Pseudobacter ginsenosidimutans: one gene and its partner. The protein of the gene in region 1 binds, or shares a complex with, the protein of each later gene. Links are inferred from orthologs where the notes say so. Each region holds a gene or a part of one and is shown on either strand. Other genes may lie near its edges. The genes, in order: mnmE and mnmG.

The links.
Region 2: the proteins of mnmE (region 1) and mnmG are in contact, whole or in part, in a solved structure (PDB 9HIP), measured with the Escherichia coli proteins. The link is inferred for Pseudobacter ginsenosidimutans from one-to-one orthologs.

Annotation. Positions count from the first base shown.
Region 1 is NZ_CP042431.1:789,168-796,904, reverse strand. Bases 4,812-7,737 are described here. They hold mnmE (tRNA uridine-5-carboxymethylaminomethyl(34) synthesis GTPase MnmE), read left to right. Parts: upstream 4,812-5,544; coding sequence 5,545-6,930; downstream 6,931-7,737. Other genes in these bases: cas6 (CRISPR-associated endoribonuclease Cas6), read left to right, coding at 7,410-7,737; FSB84_RS03025 (energy transducer TonB), read left to right, coding at 4,812-5,433. Outside these bases: FSB84_RS03045 (MotA/TolQ/ExbB proton channel family protein), read left to right, coding at 1,344-2,204; FSB84_RS03040 (ExbD/TolR family protein), read left to right, coding at 2,339-3,013; FSB84_RS03035 (ExbD/TolR family protein), read left to right, coding at 3,036-3,569; FSB84_RS03030 (energy transducer TonB), read left to right, coding at 3,626-4,462; more of FSB84_RS03025, read left to right, coding at 4,603-4,811. UniProt on the Escherichia coli protein: Exhibits a very high intrinsic GTPase hydrolysis rate. Involved in the addition of a carboxymethylaminomethyl (cmnm) group at the wobble position (U34) of certain tRNAs, forming tRNA-cmnm(5)s(2)U34.
Region 2 is NZ_CP042431.1:1,625,213-1,632,886, reverse strand. What follows is about bases 2,599-5,461. They hold mnmG (tRNA uridine-5-carboxymethylaminomethyl(34) synthesis enzyme MnmG), read right to left. Parts: upstream 5,030-5,461; coding sequence 3,167-5,029; downstream 2,599-3,166. Other genes in these bases: FSB84_RS06720 (GAF domain-containing protein), read left to right, coding at 2,689-3,165. In the rest of the region: FSB84_RS06730 (peptidylprolyl isomerase), read right to left, coding at 1-847; quinolinate synthase NadA, read left to right, coding at 1,423-2,433; rRNA maturation RNase YbeY, read right to left, coding at 6,120-6,488; FSB84_RS06705 (FeoA family protein), read left to right, coding at 6,716-6,943; nadD (nicotinate (nicotinamide) nucleotide adenylyltransferase), read left to right, coding at 6,959-7,534. UniProt on the Escherichia coli protein: NAD-binding protein involved in the addition of a carboxymethylaminomethyl (cmnm) group at the wobble position (U34) of certain tRNAs, forming tRNA-cmnm(5)s(2)U34.

The DNA of each region.
Region 1 (7,737 bases):
GGATGAGGTAGGGGACCCATTTGGATGGAGTAGTGGGATCGATGTAAAAGATGATGGGTTTGATGGGTTCAACCAGTTCGCCGCGTTTCATCTTTTCAACGTCTTCCGGTTTGGGTTCCAGTCTCCAGCGTGTAACCACGCTAATGTCTTTCACGCCTTGCGGATCAGCATCAAAGTCAGTATATTCAGTAGTGAAATACGCAACCCTGTCGTCATAGTAACGGGGCTTCATAGGCACTTTGGGAAGGATCACCAGAGAGGTGTTCAGTTCGAAGGTGGCATTGCCTCCGGGGCCTGCGGGCATCATACCCGGAATGGGGGAAGGAGCCGGAGATTTTGAATACGTTTTTACGGTTTTGATTTCCGTATTGATGGGGTAAGTTCTGATGTCCAGCGTATACGATTTGTCTGGCTGAACACCGCCGAGACGGAGGGCGGATTTGATGGAAGGTGCGAAGAAGAAGAGGTCGTTATCTCCGGCGATGAAGTCAGTGATATCGATCACGGATCCATCATTTCCGGGTGTGTAAGCTTTTACATCGAAGGCGGCTGCGATGGGTTGAATATTGTTCACCTCCACCGATTTGTACATCGGTTTGGTGCTGTCTTTGGCATAGACAGAGTAGGAGATGTTACGAATGAAGATCTTGTTGTTTGGACCTTTTTCGAAACGGATCACATTCTCGTTGATCTCATCGCCTGCGAAACCGGTGAAGCCGGCGCGCGTATCGATCGGAGCTTTGGAGATCCTGTTCACAACCAGGATATCCCGGTTGAGGGTGGAGTCTCCGATTTCGATCAGCCATTTGTCGTCCACTTTATGAACGTTGAAAAGACCCTTACGGGTAATGGCTTTGTCTGTGATAACATCTTTGTACGGTTTGGGACCAGGTTTGGGAGGGGCCTGCGGCGTAGCCGGGGGCACGGTTCCAGCCGGAGGTGCGGACTTTTTATCCTGGGCAGAAGCTGTGAGTGTGATACAGCCGGCCGCCAACAGGAACAGCGCTTTTTGTAAGCAGCGGTTTCTTCTCATGTTAAAATGTGTTTAAGTTGCTGAAGTTATAAAAAACAAATTCACATTTTGGCCGTACATTACACAAATGGTCGAAATCCTGTTCGATTAAATTGTTTTTAAATTAAGATCAGGAAGCACATGGTTTTATTCAACCAATTGCCTTATTTTTAGCACCACATACAACAAATTCCTTATCTTGTGAGCCTTTGCTGAAAAAATTTTTCCAATTTATTTGTTGGAAAAATTTTAGTTTTCGTTAGAATTGTGGGCCGAATTTTAACTACAGATAGACTTAATTTTTTTCAAACACTAAAAAAAACAAACAATCATGGCTGAGACAAAACCAACTGCCACTCCCGTGAAGAGTAGTACATCGGTTCAACCCAAAAAGAAGAGCAATTCCATTTCCTGGTTAGCTCCTGTTCTTTGTATCATTGGCGGATACGTAATCTGGAGGTTCGTGCTGGGTAACGCAAGCAATTTTACCCAACCCGATCTCGAAGGAGGTTTCTGGCCGCATCACAAAGGACCAAAGGGTGGCTTGGTGAGAATGTACGAGGGTGGTATCATTGTGCCTATCCTTATCGCAACTTTCTTAATTGTAATAACTTTCATCATTGAGCGCTTCCTGACCATCAGCAGAGCTACCGGTACCGGTAACATTGCTGAGTTCATCCGCAAGGTTCAATATCACCTGGCTAACAAGAATGTTGATCAGGCAATCTCTGAGTGCGACAAACAAAAAGGCAGCGTAGGTAATGTAATGAAAGCTGGCCTCCGCAAGTACAAAGAAATGATCAGCAATACTGAGCTGGATACTGAGCAGAAAGTTATGGCTATCCAGAAAGAAGTTGAAGAAGCTACAGCTCTTGAACTGCCTATGCTGGAAAAGAACCTGGTGTTCCTGTCCACGATCGCATCAGTAGCTACCCTGTTAGGTCTGCTTGGAACTGTATTGGGTATGATCACTTCATTCGCTGCTCTCGGTGCTGAAGGTGGTGGTGCTGCTGCTGCAGAACTGTCACGCGGTATCTCTGAGGCCCTGTATAACACAGCCCTCGGTATCGGTACTTCTGCATTCGCGATCATCTTCTACAACATCTTTACAACAAGGATCGACGCTATCACATACGGTATCGATGAATCAGGTTTCACTTTGACACAAAGCTTCGCTTCTCTTTATAAATAAGGAGAGTGAGCCAAACCTTCCCCGATCCCGTACCTGCATGAACCCATCATATGGAAATTTTTCAGGTTATTTTGGAAAGGTGATATGGAAATTGGCTGAACAAGCATCTAAAAACAAACAGAAACTATTACATCATGCCAAAAGTTAAAGTCCCACGGAAGAGTACTTCAGTAGACATGACCGCGATGTGCGATGTGGCTTTTCTTTTGCTGTCGTTTTTCATCCTTACTACCAAGTTCAAACCCACGGAAGCTCTGGCAGTTACTACGCCTAAGTCTGTTTCTACCAAGCCTGTGGATTCCAAGAACATGGTTATTATAACGATGGACAAAGAAGGAAAGGCTTATCTCTCTATCGGTGATGAGAATACTGAACAGAAAGATGCTATCCTGGATCTGGTGAGCCAGTGGAAATCACTGAATCTCACTGATGTTGAGAAGAAATCTTTCAGAGCAGCCGGAGCCTACATCGGCGTTCCTTTCTCCCAACTGAAGTCTTTCCTGCAGTTGACCCCTGACCAGTTGAAAAACTTTAAGGCTGACGGTATCCCCGTTACAGACACTGCAAATAACGAGATGGAAGTGTGGATGCGCGCTGTAAACAGTGCTTTCCAGGGCGAGAAAATGAACCTTTTTGTGAAAGGTGATAACGATGCCAAGTATCCCTCATTCAAGGGAATTATGACGGCATTGAAGAAGAACGAGATCTTCAAGTTCTCTATGATCACTGACCCTCAAGGTGTTCCCGAAGGAACTGATCTGTGGAAGACACAGCAAAGAACCGGTGGGAGGTCTACTGACAATGAGTAAATCTATTATTAATTTAAAAAAATTGCGATATGGCAGAAATGGATACCTCGTCGGGTGGGGACATAAGAAGGGGCCAGGCGTCAAGAAAGGGAAGAAGCTCTCTACGAGAGTAGACCTTACTCCCATGGTGGACCTGGGTTTCCTCCTGATTACGTTCTTCATTTTCACGACTACCATGAGCGAACCTACTGCTATGAGGCTTTTCCTGCCGAAAGACACGGAAAAACCTGAAGATCAGAACAAGGTAAAAGCTTCCGGCGCTCTTTCCATCATGCTTGGAAAGGACAACCAGATCTTTTACTATGCAGGTGAGCTCCTTCCGGATGGTTCCAATTTTAAGAGCGCTACCTTCAAAGAGATCCGCCAGGTGATCATCGATAAAAAGAAGACCACCAATCCTGAGGATTTCGTAGTAGTGATCAAGCCAGGGCCCGAGTCTACTTACAAGAATACTGTAGATATGCTCGATGAAATGGCAATCAACGAAGTAAAGCGTTATGCACTGGTTGATATCTTTGATCAGGAGCTCGCTTTGATGGCGGCCTCTCAGAAATAATCAGGATTATTCCTGTGGAATCGTTCAGACATTGCATCTTATAACAAAGAACAAGTATGGAAAGTAACAAAATATTAAGCTCTGATATCCTTGATATCGTCTTCGACGGACGGAACAAGGAGTATGGAGCTTATCAACTGCGCAAAACCTATAATAAGCGTCTCAGCATCGCGCTTATTACCACGGCGTCAGTTTGTATCCTGTTGTTCGCGGGTTACATCCTCGCCAACTCCCTGAACAAGGGAGATGAAACGAAGGAAATGGTGGTGCAGGACGTGCAGTTGGAGGAGATCAAGCAAGAGGAAAAGCGGGAAGAACCGCCACCTCCGCCTCCCCCAAAACCACCAGATCCTCCCAAAGTGGAAATGGCTAAATTCACTCCTCCTAAAATCGTGAAAGACGAGGAAGTAAAGGAAGATGAGAAGCCACCAGAAGTTGAAAAACTGGAAGAAACCAAGATCGGTACTGTGAACCAGGAAGGTGTGAAAGATGAAGGTATCGTAGCCCCTCCGGTGGAAGATGCCGGTAAGGGTGTGGTAGAAGCGCCTAAGAAAGTGGAAGAAGACTGGGATAAGACCTTCACCAAAGTGGAGATCGAATCAGAATATCCCGGTGGCGCCCCTGCCTGGATGCGTTACCTGAACAAAACCCTTCGCTATCCTCAGGAAGCAATCGACAATGAGGTACAGGGTACTGTGGTAATCCAGTTCATCGTAGACAAAGAAGGTATGGTGTCCGAAGTGGAAGCCATCAGCGGTCCGGAAGAACTCAGGTCAGAAGCTATCCGCGTAATCAAAAAGAGCGGTAAGTGGGAACCTGCTGTACAGAACGGCCGTAAGGTGAAATCCTACAAGAAGCAACCTATCGTCTTCCGTCTCGAAACAGATGGTTAAGAAGTTCTAACAGTAAAGCATATTCGAAACCCTTTCGTGAATACGAAAGGGTTTTTTTATTACGTGAATGTGTACACGAAAATTGTTTGAAATTGTATGGAAATGCAGTGCTGGCGCGTCTTATATCAAAACGTATAGCCATGGAAATTTCAAACATTCTGACTGCAGATGTCTTAGACATCATCTTCGATGGCAAGAATAAATCATACGGTGCATATGAGCTACGCAAATCCTATAAGCGCCGTATGTTATTAAGCCTTGCCGGAATGCTAACTATCATCCTGTTCTTTATTGGTACTATGTTGCTGGCAAACAGCAAAAAAGAACGGCAGGCCACATTAATGAATGTGCAGGATATTGAGCTTGAAAAAGTGAATACGGAAAAAGAGGAAGTGAAGCCGCCTCCTCCACCCAAACCGCCGGAGCCACCCAAACAGATTGCCACGAGGATTTACACAGCTCCGGTGATCAGCAATGAAGTGAGACCGGAAGAAAGACCACCGGAAAATGCAGAGCTGGAAGAAGTCAAAATCGGCACACAAAACATTGATGGCAATCCTGACGATGGAACGCTTGCTCCCCCTTCAATGAAAGGTGAAGGTGTATCAACAGGTGTGATAGAAGAAGTAGTGAAGAAAGAATCAGATGAGCCCTTCATGAAAGTGGAGATCGAATCATCCTATCCAGGCGGCTCCGAAGCCTGGAGAAGGTTCCTTATCAAACAGCTCCAGCGCAATTATCCACAGGATGCCATTGATAATGGGATCCAGGGAACAGTGATCATCCAGTTCATAGTAGATGCTGAAGGCAATGTGAGCAATGTAGAAGCGCTCAGCGGGCCCGAAGAACTGCGTGATGCTGCCATCAGGGTGATCCAGAAAAGCGGCAAATGGATTCCAGCGGTTCAAAATAAGCGCCATGTGAAATCTTACAAAAAACAGCCTATCGGCTTTTTACTGGCAAATGAATAATCCGTCCCGGGTATCATAGTAGACTCCAAACCTTTAACCCTTCCTCCCCGCCATAAGGCCGGGAGGATTTTTTTTGTTCGTTCCGTCTTACTTTTGACGAAATTGATTCATATGCTGGGAAAGCTGTCAGGTTGGGACGATACGATTGTTGCATTGGCCACACCATCCGGAGTAGGGGCTATCGGGGTGATCCGCCTGAGCGGACCCACAGCCTTTTCAATCGTGAATGAGCTTTTCCCTTCCAAAAACCTTCTACAACAGTCCAGTCATACGTTGCACGTGGGCTTCATCAAAGACGGAGAGATCGCACTGGATGAAGTAGTGGTGGCATTATTCAAAGGACCGAAATCATATACAGGTGAGGATGTGGTAGAAATATCCTGTCATGGTTCGCCGTTTATCCAGGAGCAGGTGATCAATGCCTGTGTTAGTCGCGGTGCCCGACTGGCAAAGCCCGGTGAATTCACTCAACGTGCTTTCCTGCATGGAAAACTGGACCTGGTGCAGGCTGAAGCTGTTGCGGATCTCATCGCTTCCAATACAGAAGCATCCCGCAAAGCGGCCCTGCACAATATTCGTGGAGGCTTCTCTGTTGTATTGCAGGGCTTGCGTGAACGAATGCTCACTTTCTCGGCATTGATAGAACTGGAGCTCGATTTTTCCCAGGAAGATGTGGAGTTCGCAGACAGGACACAATTCTTTAACCTGATCAATGAAGCGGAGAGAACTGTACAACATTTGTTGCAGTCCTTCCAACTTGGCAACGTGATCAAGAACGGTGTGCAGGTAGCGATCATCGGGAAACCCAATGCCGGTAAATCCACTTTGCTGAATACATTGCTCAATGAGAACCGCGCTATCGTCAGCGATATCGCAGGAACCACGCGGGATACAATTGAAGAAACACTCAACATCAACGGTATCCTCTTCCGCTTGATAGATACTGCGGGGATAAGAGAACATACGAGTGATGTGATAGAAAGTATCGGCGTGGAAAAGAGCCTGGAGAAAATGCGCCAGGCCGATGTAGTGGTGTACCTGTTCGATGCCAATGAAATGAGTGCAGATGAGCTGGGGACTCTGGTTAAGGATTTCAAAGAGCAGTCAATCGAGTTTTTACTGGTGGGGAATAAAGCGGATAAATCTTCAGAAGAATCGTTGTTATCAACTTACGCATCCATCGATCCAAAGATTTTCATTTCTGCAAAATCTGGCTGGAATGTGGATGAGTTGAAAGATAAACTGGTAGAGATGGTTTTGCATGGTTCAGTGCAAACAGAAGGAACGGTGGTTACCAATGCAAGACATCAGCATGCGCTGCAGCAGGTTGCGAGTTCATTGTCTGATATTCACAGAGGATTGGATGATAAGATTCCGGGTGATCTGTTAGCGTTAGATATTAGGAGGTGCTTGCATTATCTCGGAGAGATCACGGGAGAGATCTCGAATGAGGATAGGTTAGATTATATATTTAGTAAGTTTTGTATCGGGAAATGATCGCATTGATCTCACAAACTAATATCATTGTATTGATCATAAGCAAAACTCTAAACAATTCAGAAGTCATTCATAACTGTTCAGAATAAATTACAGGTAAAATATTAAATTTTCCTTATACTGTTTCATCCCCCTCAAATTTTCAATTGACTTAATAGTTGTCTTAATGATTAATGTGGAAATCTTCTCCAACATTGGGATGATTACTTATGAACACTTTGTATTATTTCTGCAACAGCTTTGATGCGAAAAATAGTATTTGATGGAACTGAATTGAAATAAAAATTTACCTGTCTGCTCACCCATGAGCGGTACTTTTGGGTGGTACTGCCGTTAATTGCTTAGAACAATATTGTGGATTAAAACATTATAACAACAGATATTATTATTAACTTGTTGTTCCCTCTGATAAATAGCCACTTTTATTTACCACTAATTAATTTTTAAATCCACTTGCCTATATCAATGCAAGGCGGTGCATGCTATTTAAACAAATGCGTTTTTTAATCACATTAACATGCCAACAGACTGATTTAGTAATTCCTATAAACTATCAGTATCCTTTATCAGCAGTGCTGTACCATATTATAGCAAGAGGTGATAAAGATTATGCTTCTTTTTTACATCAAAAAGGCTATGGTAAGGGCTTCAAACTGTTTACTTTTTCACAAATAAGCTGCCCTTTTAAAATAGAAGGCGACCGCCTGAAACTGCTGAGCCAGGATCTTAATTTCCAGGTAGCATTTCATTTGCCACAGGCAATGGAGCCGTTTGTTAAAGGTTTATTTCAATGTGAACGGATTGATA
Region 2 (7,674 bases), 840 kb from region 1 along the record:
CGGGAGCTGCAGCAAATTCATTCTTCACAGTGGCAACTGCTTCGTAGGAAACTGCGCTGTCGGCTGCAGTGGGCGCAGCATCGAACATAACATATTCAATACCTCTCGCTTCATCCTGCTGATAAGCTTCTTTATTCTCGTTCACATATTGTTTAACATCTTCATCGGTAACCCTGATAGCAGAATCACCAACAGAAGAGTAAGGAATGTTTACATAAGAGATATTGGAAACCTGACTGTTCTCTGTATTCATTTTCTCAACCAGCCATTTTGGAGTGTAAGCGCTGTTACTGATAAGTGAAACGAATTTCTCTTTCATTCTGGCTTTTTCCAGAGCGGGAAGGAACTCTCCGTAGAAGCTGTTAAATTGCGGAGTGTTCTTTTTAAGTTGGTTGATGGTTTGATAAGCAGTGTGTGCATCGTATGCACCGGTCTTTGGATCGGTGAATTGCTGACGCAGCATTTGGGGGGGATTTTCTCCGTACAGGATATCACCGCGCTCGTCTTTTCCGATTTCGGCGAAGCCGATCTTTTCAAATTCATTTCCGAGGATGGCATCTTCTACGTATTCGTTCCAGAGGCTTTCACGGATCTGACCGCGGAGGCGTTCGTCAACAGGATAGTTCTGCGCCTGGTAATTTTGTTCCGCAGCTTTGTAGCGGGAATCAAATTCATACGCATCTATCTTCTTACCATTCACTTTACCTATAACGTCTGAGGAACCGCCGAACATACCGCCTCCTCTTCCCTGGAAGGCATCCTGTACAATAAAGGCGATAAGGGCTAACGCAATCGCAGCGATGATGATCCACGCGGCTTTGTCGCGGATAGTTTGAATGACTGACATAGTGATATAAGTCCGTACGGTTTTTGAAACGGATGGCAAAAATAAGGGAAATACATTTATGAACAAACTGTGGAAAAAACCACAAAAGCGGCATGACCAGCGGGTTTGATGTAATTCACATTCCGGCGAAGCCGGCAAAAATTTTTGAAAATTGAGGAATTGTGAAACAGGGCGTGAAAACAGTTCCCCCAGCACTTCGTTAATAACCCCAATTTCGTGTGGATAACCCGGGTTTTTGCACATCACCATCCGGGGATTCCTGGCGGATAAGTTTCGAAGAGCCGGCGGAAGTTCAGGTAGGTGTAAATAAACCCCGAGTTATTCCACTCCAACTAACAGAAAAATGTAATGTTCAGAACGATGTTTTTATCCGGGGCCTTTTTAATCCACCGAAGTGGAAAAAGTTGAAAAATACAGAACAGACCGAGCTTCCTGACTGTTAATGAATTGTGGATAACTGTGGATAAAGGCGTTGTTGTAACTTTACCAAAAATTTGCACTTTGGATTTATCCACGAATCCACAGCCGTAATAGTAATAGGTTTTTATAAAAATAATTAATTAATATAGAATACTATGGCAGATATTAACATTGGCGTTGCAAAGGAAAAAGTTGAAGCGAAAGGATTTTTGGATCTGGAAGTGGATCCGCAACTGGATCTTTTCAACGAGATCGAAAAAATGAAAAAAGAGAAAAACGCCATTGTTCTCGCGCACTACTACCAGGAAGCGGATATCCAGGATGTGGCTGACTATATCGGGGACAGCCTGGGCCTGGCGCAAAAAGCGGAGAAGACGGATGCGGACATCATCGTTTTCGCCGGCGTCCACTTCATGGCGGAAACTGCCAAGATCCTCAACCCTCACAAGAAAGTGTTACTGCCGGATCTGAAAGCAGGTTGCTCGCTTGCTGACAGCGCACCGCCAGCTGCTTTCAAAAAATTCAAAGAGCAGCACCCAGATCACCTGGTGATCTCGTACATCAACTGCACAGCCGACATCAAGGCTCTCAGCGATATCATCTGTACTTCCTCCAATGCGAAGCAAATTGTGGAAAGCCTGCCACCAGATCAGAAGATCATTTTTGCACCGGACAAGAATCTGGGTTCTTACCTGGTGAAGAAAACAGGGCGCGATATGGTGTTGTGGGATGGAGCCTGCATGGTACATGAGATCTTTAGTCTCGAAAAGATCATGAAACTGAAAGTGCGTCACCCGGAAGCGAAGATCATTGCGCACCCGGAATGTGAAGAGCATGTGTTGAAAGTGGCCGACTATATCGGCTCCACCACGGGACTCCTGAAGTTTTCGCAGGAAGATCCGGCCAAAGAGTTTATCGTTGTTACAGAAACAGGCATCCTGCATCAGATGCAGAAATCCTCTCCGGACAAGACTTTCATCCCTGCACCACCGGATAATGGTTGTGCCTGCAATGATTGTCCTCACATGAAGTTGAACACATTGGAGAAATTGTATCTATGTATGAAATATGAGCTTCCTGAGATCAAAATGGATGAAACACTTCGTCAGGCAGCACGCAAACCGATCGACAGAATGCTTGAGATCAGCGCCCGGTACGGGTTGTAGGCGATTTCTGTTCGAAACTTGTGAATAACTGAGTGTTGAATTTTGTTTTTTCTGGATCGATCGATGGAATGTGAATAGCGGCAGGAGGAATTTTAAACCTCCTTCCTGAACTTCAAAATAGCAAACTGAGTACTGAGACATGGGGGGAGGGGATAGTGGAAATTTAAGCTGTCTGGATCGATTTTGGAAAATTATGAAGAAGTATGTGAATAAGTCTAGTAAATTTGTAGACTGATAGATTTGAATTTTATTTTTATGGCTGAAGATTTGCACATTGCCAAAGGCTCGAAGCAAGAACAGTATATTGCGCTAGTCCCGCAAATAAAAGGTTTACTGGAAGGTGAAACTGATCTGATCGCAAACCTCGCCAATATTGCGGGTGCGCTGAAAGAACAGTTTGGTTGGTTATGGGTTGGATTTTATATCGTGCGTGAAGAAGAGTTGGTATTGGGTCCATTTCAGGGACCAGTTGCGTGTACACGTATCCGTTATGGTAAAGGTGTTTGTGGAACTGCATGGAAGGAAGCTACAACTGTGATCGTTCCTGATGTGGAAGTATTTCCTGGCCACATTGCCTGCAGTAGTTTGTCGAAGTCTGAAATTGTTGTTCCGGTAATTCGTGATAAAAAAGTAAAGGCCGTACTGGATGTTGACAGTACAGCCCTGAATGAATTCAATGCAGTTGATCAGAAGTACCTGGAAGAGATCATTGAGCTGATCAACTGGCCTTAGATCATCTTCCCATATAGACCATGAGGATCTGCACGTCGCTGGGGTTTACTCCACTGATACGACTTGCTTGTCCGAGCGTCCTTGGTTTTATCTTCTTGAATTTTTGTAGTGCTTCATTGCTCAATGCTGCTACACGATCATAATCGAAATTGTCCGGGATCATAAGATCTTCCAGAGAGCTCATCTTCTTCACGATCTCTTTTTCTTTCTCGATATAAACATCGTATTTGATCTGGATCTCTGCCTGCTCAATGATCTCCGGAGCAAACACTTTCAATGGAGCAAGGGAAGGTAGTTCCTGGATCATTTCTTTCAACCCGATATTAGGACGCAGCAATAATTGAATGGATTTGTTCTTATGTGGCATTGGGGCAGAGTTGTATTTCGCCAGGAATCCATCGGCTTCTGAAGGATCAACTGAGATCTCCTTCATGAGTTGTTTGATCTTTTCTGTGCCATTTCTTTTTTCGATCACGGCATCCATTCTTTCCTGGGAAGCGAGACCCATGCGATAACTCAGTTCGGTTAACCGGAGATCTGCATTATCCTGGCGGAGCAATGTTCTGAATTCTGCACGTGATGTGAACATGCGATAGGGTTCCTCGGTTCCCTTACTGATGAGGTCATCAATCAGTACTCCGATGTAAGCATCACTTCTTTTGAGGATGAGCGGATCCAGTTCTCTAATTTTTTGATGTGCATTGATACCTGCCATCAAACCCTGGCAGGCTGCTTCTTCATATCCTGTTGTTCCGTTTATTTGTCCTGCGAAAAAGAGATTACCGATCAGTTTGGTTTCCAGGGAATGCGTTAACTGGGTAGGGGGGAAGTAATCATATTCAATGGCATATCCTGGTCTGAATATCCTTACATTTTCAAAGCCTGCAACCTGTTTCAAGGCTTCATATTGTACCTCTTCCGGAAGGGAAGTGGAGAATCCATTCACATAGATTTCAACCGTATTCCAGCCTTCGGGTTCAACAAATAATTGGTGTCTTTCCCTCTCAGCAAAGCGATTGATCTTGTCTTCAATACTTGGGCAATACCTGGGGCCTGTTCCTTCGATCCTTCCGGTATACATAGGGGATCTGTCAAAACCAGTCTTCAGGAGATCATGTACTTTCTGATTAGTATAAGTGATCCAGCAACTGATCTGTCTGTTTGGTTTTGGAGTATTGGTATAGGAGAAGCCAGTGATTTCATCATCTCCTTTTTGTTCTTCCATTTTTGAATAGTCGAGAGACCGGCCATCAACCCGGGGAGGTGTACCAGTTTTGAGGCGATCGCTTTCAAAGCCAAGGTCCACAAGTTGTTCGGTAATTCCTGTGGCGGCTTTTTCTGCTACTCTGCCTCCTCCGAATTGCTTCTCTCCAATATGGATGATACCATTAAGGAAGGTTCCGCTGGTTACTACAACTGCCTTTGAGTTAATGGAATGGCCAAGACCTGTAACCACACCTGCTGCTCTTCCATCCTTGATTATGATGGATTTGACCATATCCTGGTAGAAATCTACATTCTTTGTTTGTTCAAGTTTCTCTCTCCAGGTAGCGGCGAAGAGCATCCGGTCGTTCTGGGTTCTGGGACTCCACATAGCCGGACCTTTAGATCTGTTCAGCATTCTGAACTGGATCATACTGAGATCGGTAACAATGCCTGAGTATCCACCGAGAGCATCGATCTCCCGTACGATTTGTCCTTTTGCAATGCCTCCCATAGCTGGGTTACAACTCATCTGGGCGATCACCTGCATGTTCATGGTGATCAAAAGAACCTTTGATCCGAGGTTGGCGGCAGCTGCGGCAGCTTCACATCCGGCATGTCCTGCACCAACCACAATAACATCATAGTTAGGAAATATCATGGTGCAAAATTAAATGAATGAAACGGAAGTGGAAGAAAAGTGTTCCACGTGGAAACATTTTATGGCGAACAATAATGTGGATGAAGCTCTCAGAACCACTAACGAAAGTTCGCTTTAGATAGTAAGATTTATTTTGGGTGTTTGGATGGGGAAGATGCCGGGTAAAAGGATATGGTAAGTCTGAGCTCTTTTCAGAGGAATGAGTTACCATATATGAGGGGATGCATAACTGTATGTTTTAGCATTAAAGATTAGGAGTATTGGTTTTGATATAAACAATTGTCTGTGACCCTAACCTAATTGTGGACTTCTCTTTTGTTAATCTGTTGGATGTATTGTTCTTTGTATTTCCGTAAAGGTAAAATTGTCACTTTCAGCGAAGGAGACAGAAGTTGTCTCAGTTCCTTCCATAAGGATTTGCAAGAATTACTGCCATTGTCTTTGCTAAGCTTTATTCTATGCCTGATTGTATTTGCAGATAAGGGGGTGGAATTCAGGTCGAGATTGATAGGATAGTGTAATGTAGCAGATGAGATACCTTATCTCTGAGAACTTGATTTTATATCCCTGACAGGGAGATTGTAAGAAATTCTTTAGATTCTCCCGTTCCACGTGGAACGATCTCTGTGAAAAGGTGCTTTTGAATGCCTTTTGGTATAAGATGGGTAGTTGTAATACTCAAGGAAGGGGAGAGTTATTATTAAATGAAGGTTGATGACTTTGGTACTAACTCTTTTATAAAATTATAGTCCATTGATACGGAATACCCAGGGCTATTAAAAGTGGGGATTCTTATTGTTGCATTTAGAATTTCGCCTGTTCTATCTTAGAGAGGATATTATCCAGGCTGAACCAATGAATGGAGATGACTTATCCTTAGTTTGGTATGTAACCATTATAAGCTCTCAATCCAGATCATTCCATAAAACCTATTCCATCTTCCTGCAGTATTGGTTTGAAAAACAAATCTTTAGAATGATACTGGTAAGAAGGATTAGTGGTGGGTGACTGAATGATATTTTCATTCCTAAACTGCAATTCGATAAGTTCGAATCGGTTAAGGATTGAAAGGTTAATTGAAGATGAATACTTACTTGTCGAAGTATAGCTTCAGGTATTTGTCTTCCATCTTTCGCATCAGGATCTCTTCCGCCTCAGTCTTGTCTTTATAACCGCACAAATGGAGTGCGCCGTGAAAGATCACCCGGTGCAATTCTTCCTTAAATGAGGCATTGAAATTCTGAGCATTATCTTTCACCCGGTCAATACTGATATAAATCTCTCCGGAAATCAGGCCGGGCTCAACAGATAAATCAAAGGTGATGATGTCTGTGTAATAGTTATGTCTGAGGTATTGCTTATTGATCTCCAGGAGGTAGGCATCGGAACAGAATACAAAACTCAGTTCCGTCAGTTTTTTCTTTTCTCTTTTGAAGATATTGATGATAAAGTTTTTCAAGAGGGTCCGGTTTGTCAGGGACACTTTTTCTGCAAAATGGAAAGACACACTGGCCGGTTGTTTTATCATCATTTTTCGAAATTCGTAAAGTTTATTAAGGAATACAAAGCTACATTTGTTCATGATTCGCATGCCACTTGAAGGCATATTAAAAAGAGGAGAAGATCTGCAATTTCACTGAACCTGATGCATCTTCCCATGGTTATGAATATGATTAAATACTAAAGATGAAAAGACTTTCAGAGCTGGATTCAGGGCGTAAGGCAAGAATACTTTCTTTCGAGAACAATGATCTCTTCCTGAAACTGATGGAAATGGGTTGTGTGCCTGGAGAACTTGTAAGGATAGATCAGATCGCTCCACTGGGAGATCCCATCTCCATCAGCGTTGCCGGTTATAGTTTAAGCCTTCGTTTGAACGAAGCAGAGAATATCTTTGTGGAAGAGCTTTCTTAATCACATTTCACTTCCATGAAAATCGGCTTATATTTCGGTTCATTCAATCCAATTCATCACGGACATCTTATCATTGCCAATTATATGGTTCAGGAAACTGACCTGGACCAGGTTTGGTTTGTAGTTTCTCCGCAGAATCCGTTGAAACCTTCCAACGGCCTGCTCAATGAATACCACCGCCTCTTCCTGGTTCAAACAGCTATCAAAGCTGAACCAAAGCTCAAGGCATCCGATATTGAATTCCGTTTACCCAAACCCTCTTACACGGTCACAACACTTGCTTACCTCCAGGAAAAATACCCCACTCACCAGTTCGCCCTGATCATGGGCAGCGATAGTTTCCAGAACCTCGAACGCTGGAAAAACTACGAACATATTCTTCAGCACTACCCAATTTTTGTGTACAAAAGGCCGGGGCACGAAGTGAGTAACACTTTCGGAACAGGCAATATCAATTTCCTGAAAGCCCCTTTACTGGAAATTTCGGCTACACATATCCGTAAGAATATCAGAGAAGGAAAGTCTATTCGCTATCTCGTACCAGACCAGGTGATGGAAGAAATTGAAAGAAACAATTATTACAGTAGCTGATCCGGCAAGCCCCGTCCGGAACTTCTTAGAGAAAGATTAGAAAATTTAAACTAACTTATACCACGTACAATTACCAGGGAAAACCGTCGTCAAAGTTCTGTGCGCCTATTTTGATCAATGTAATTGTACATAAAACCGAA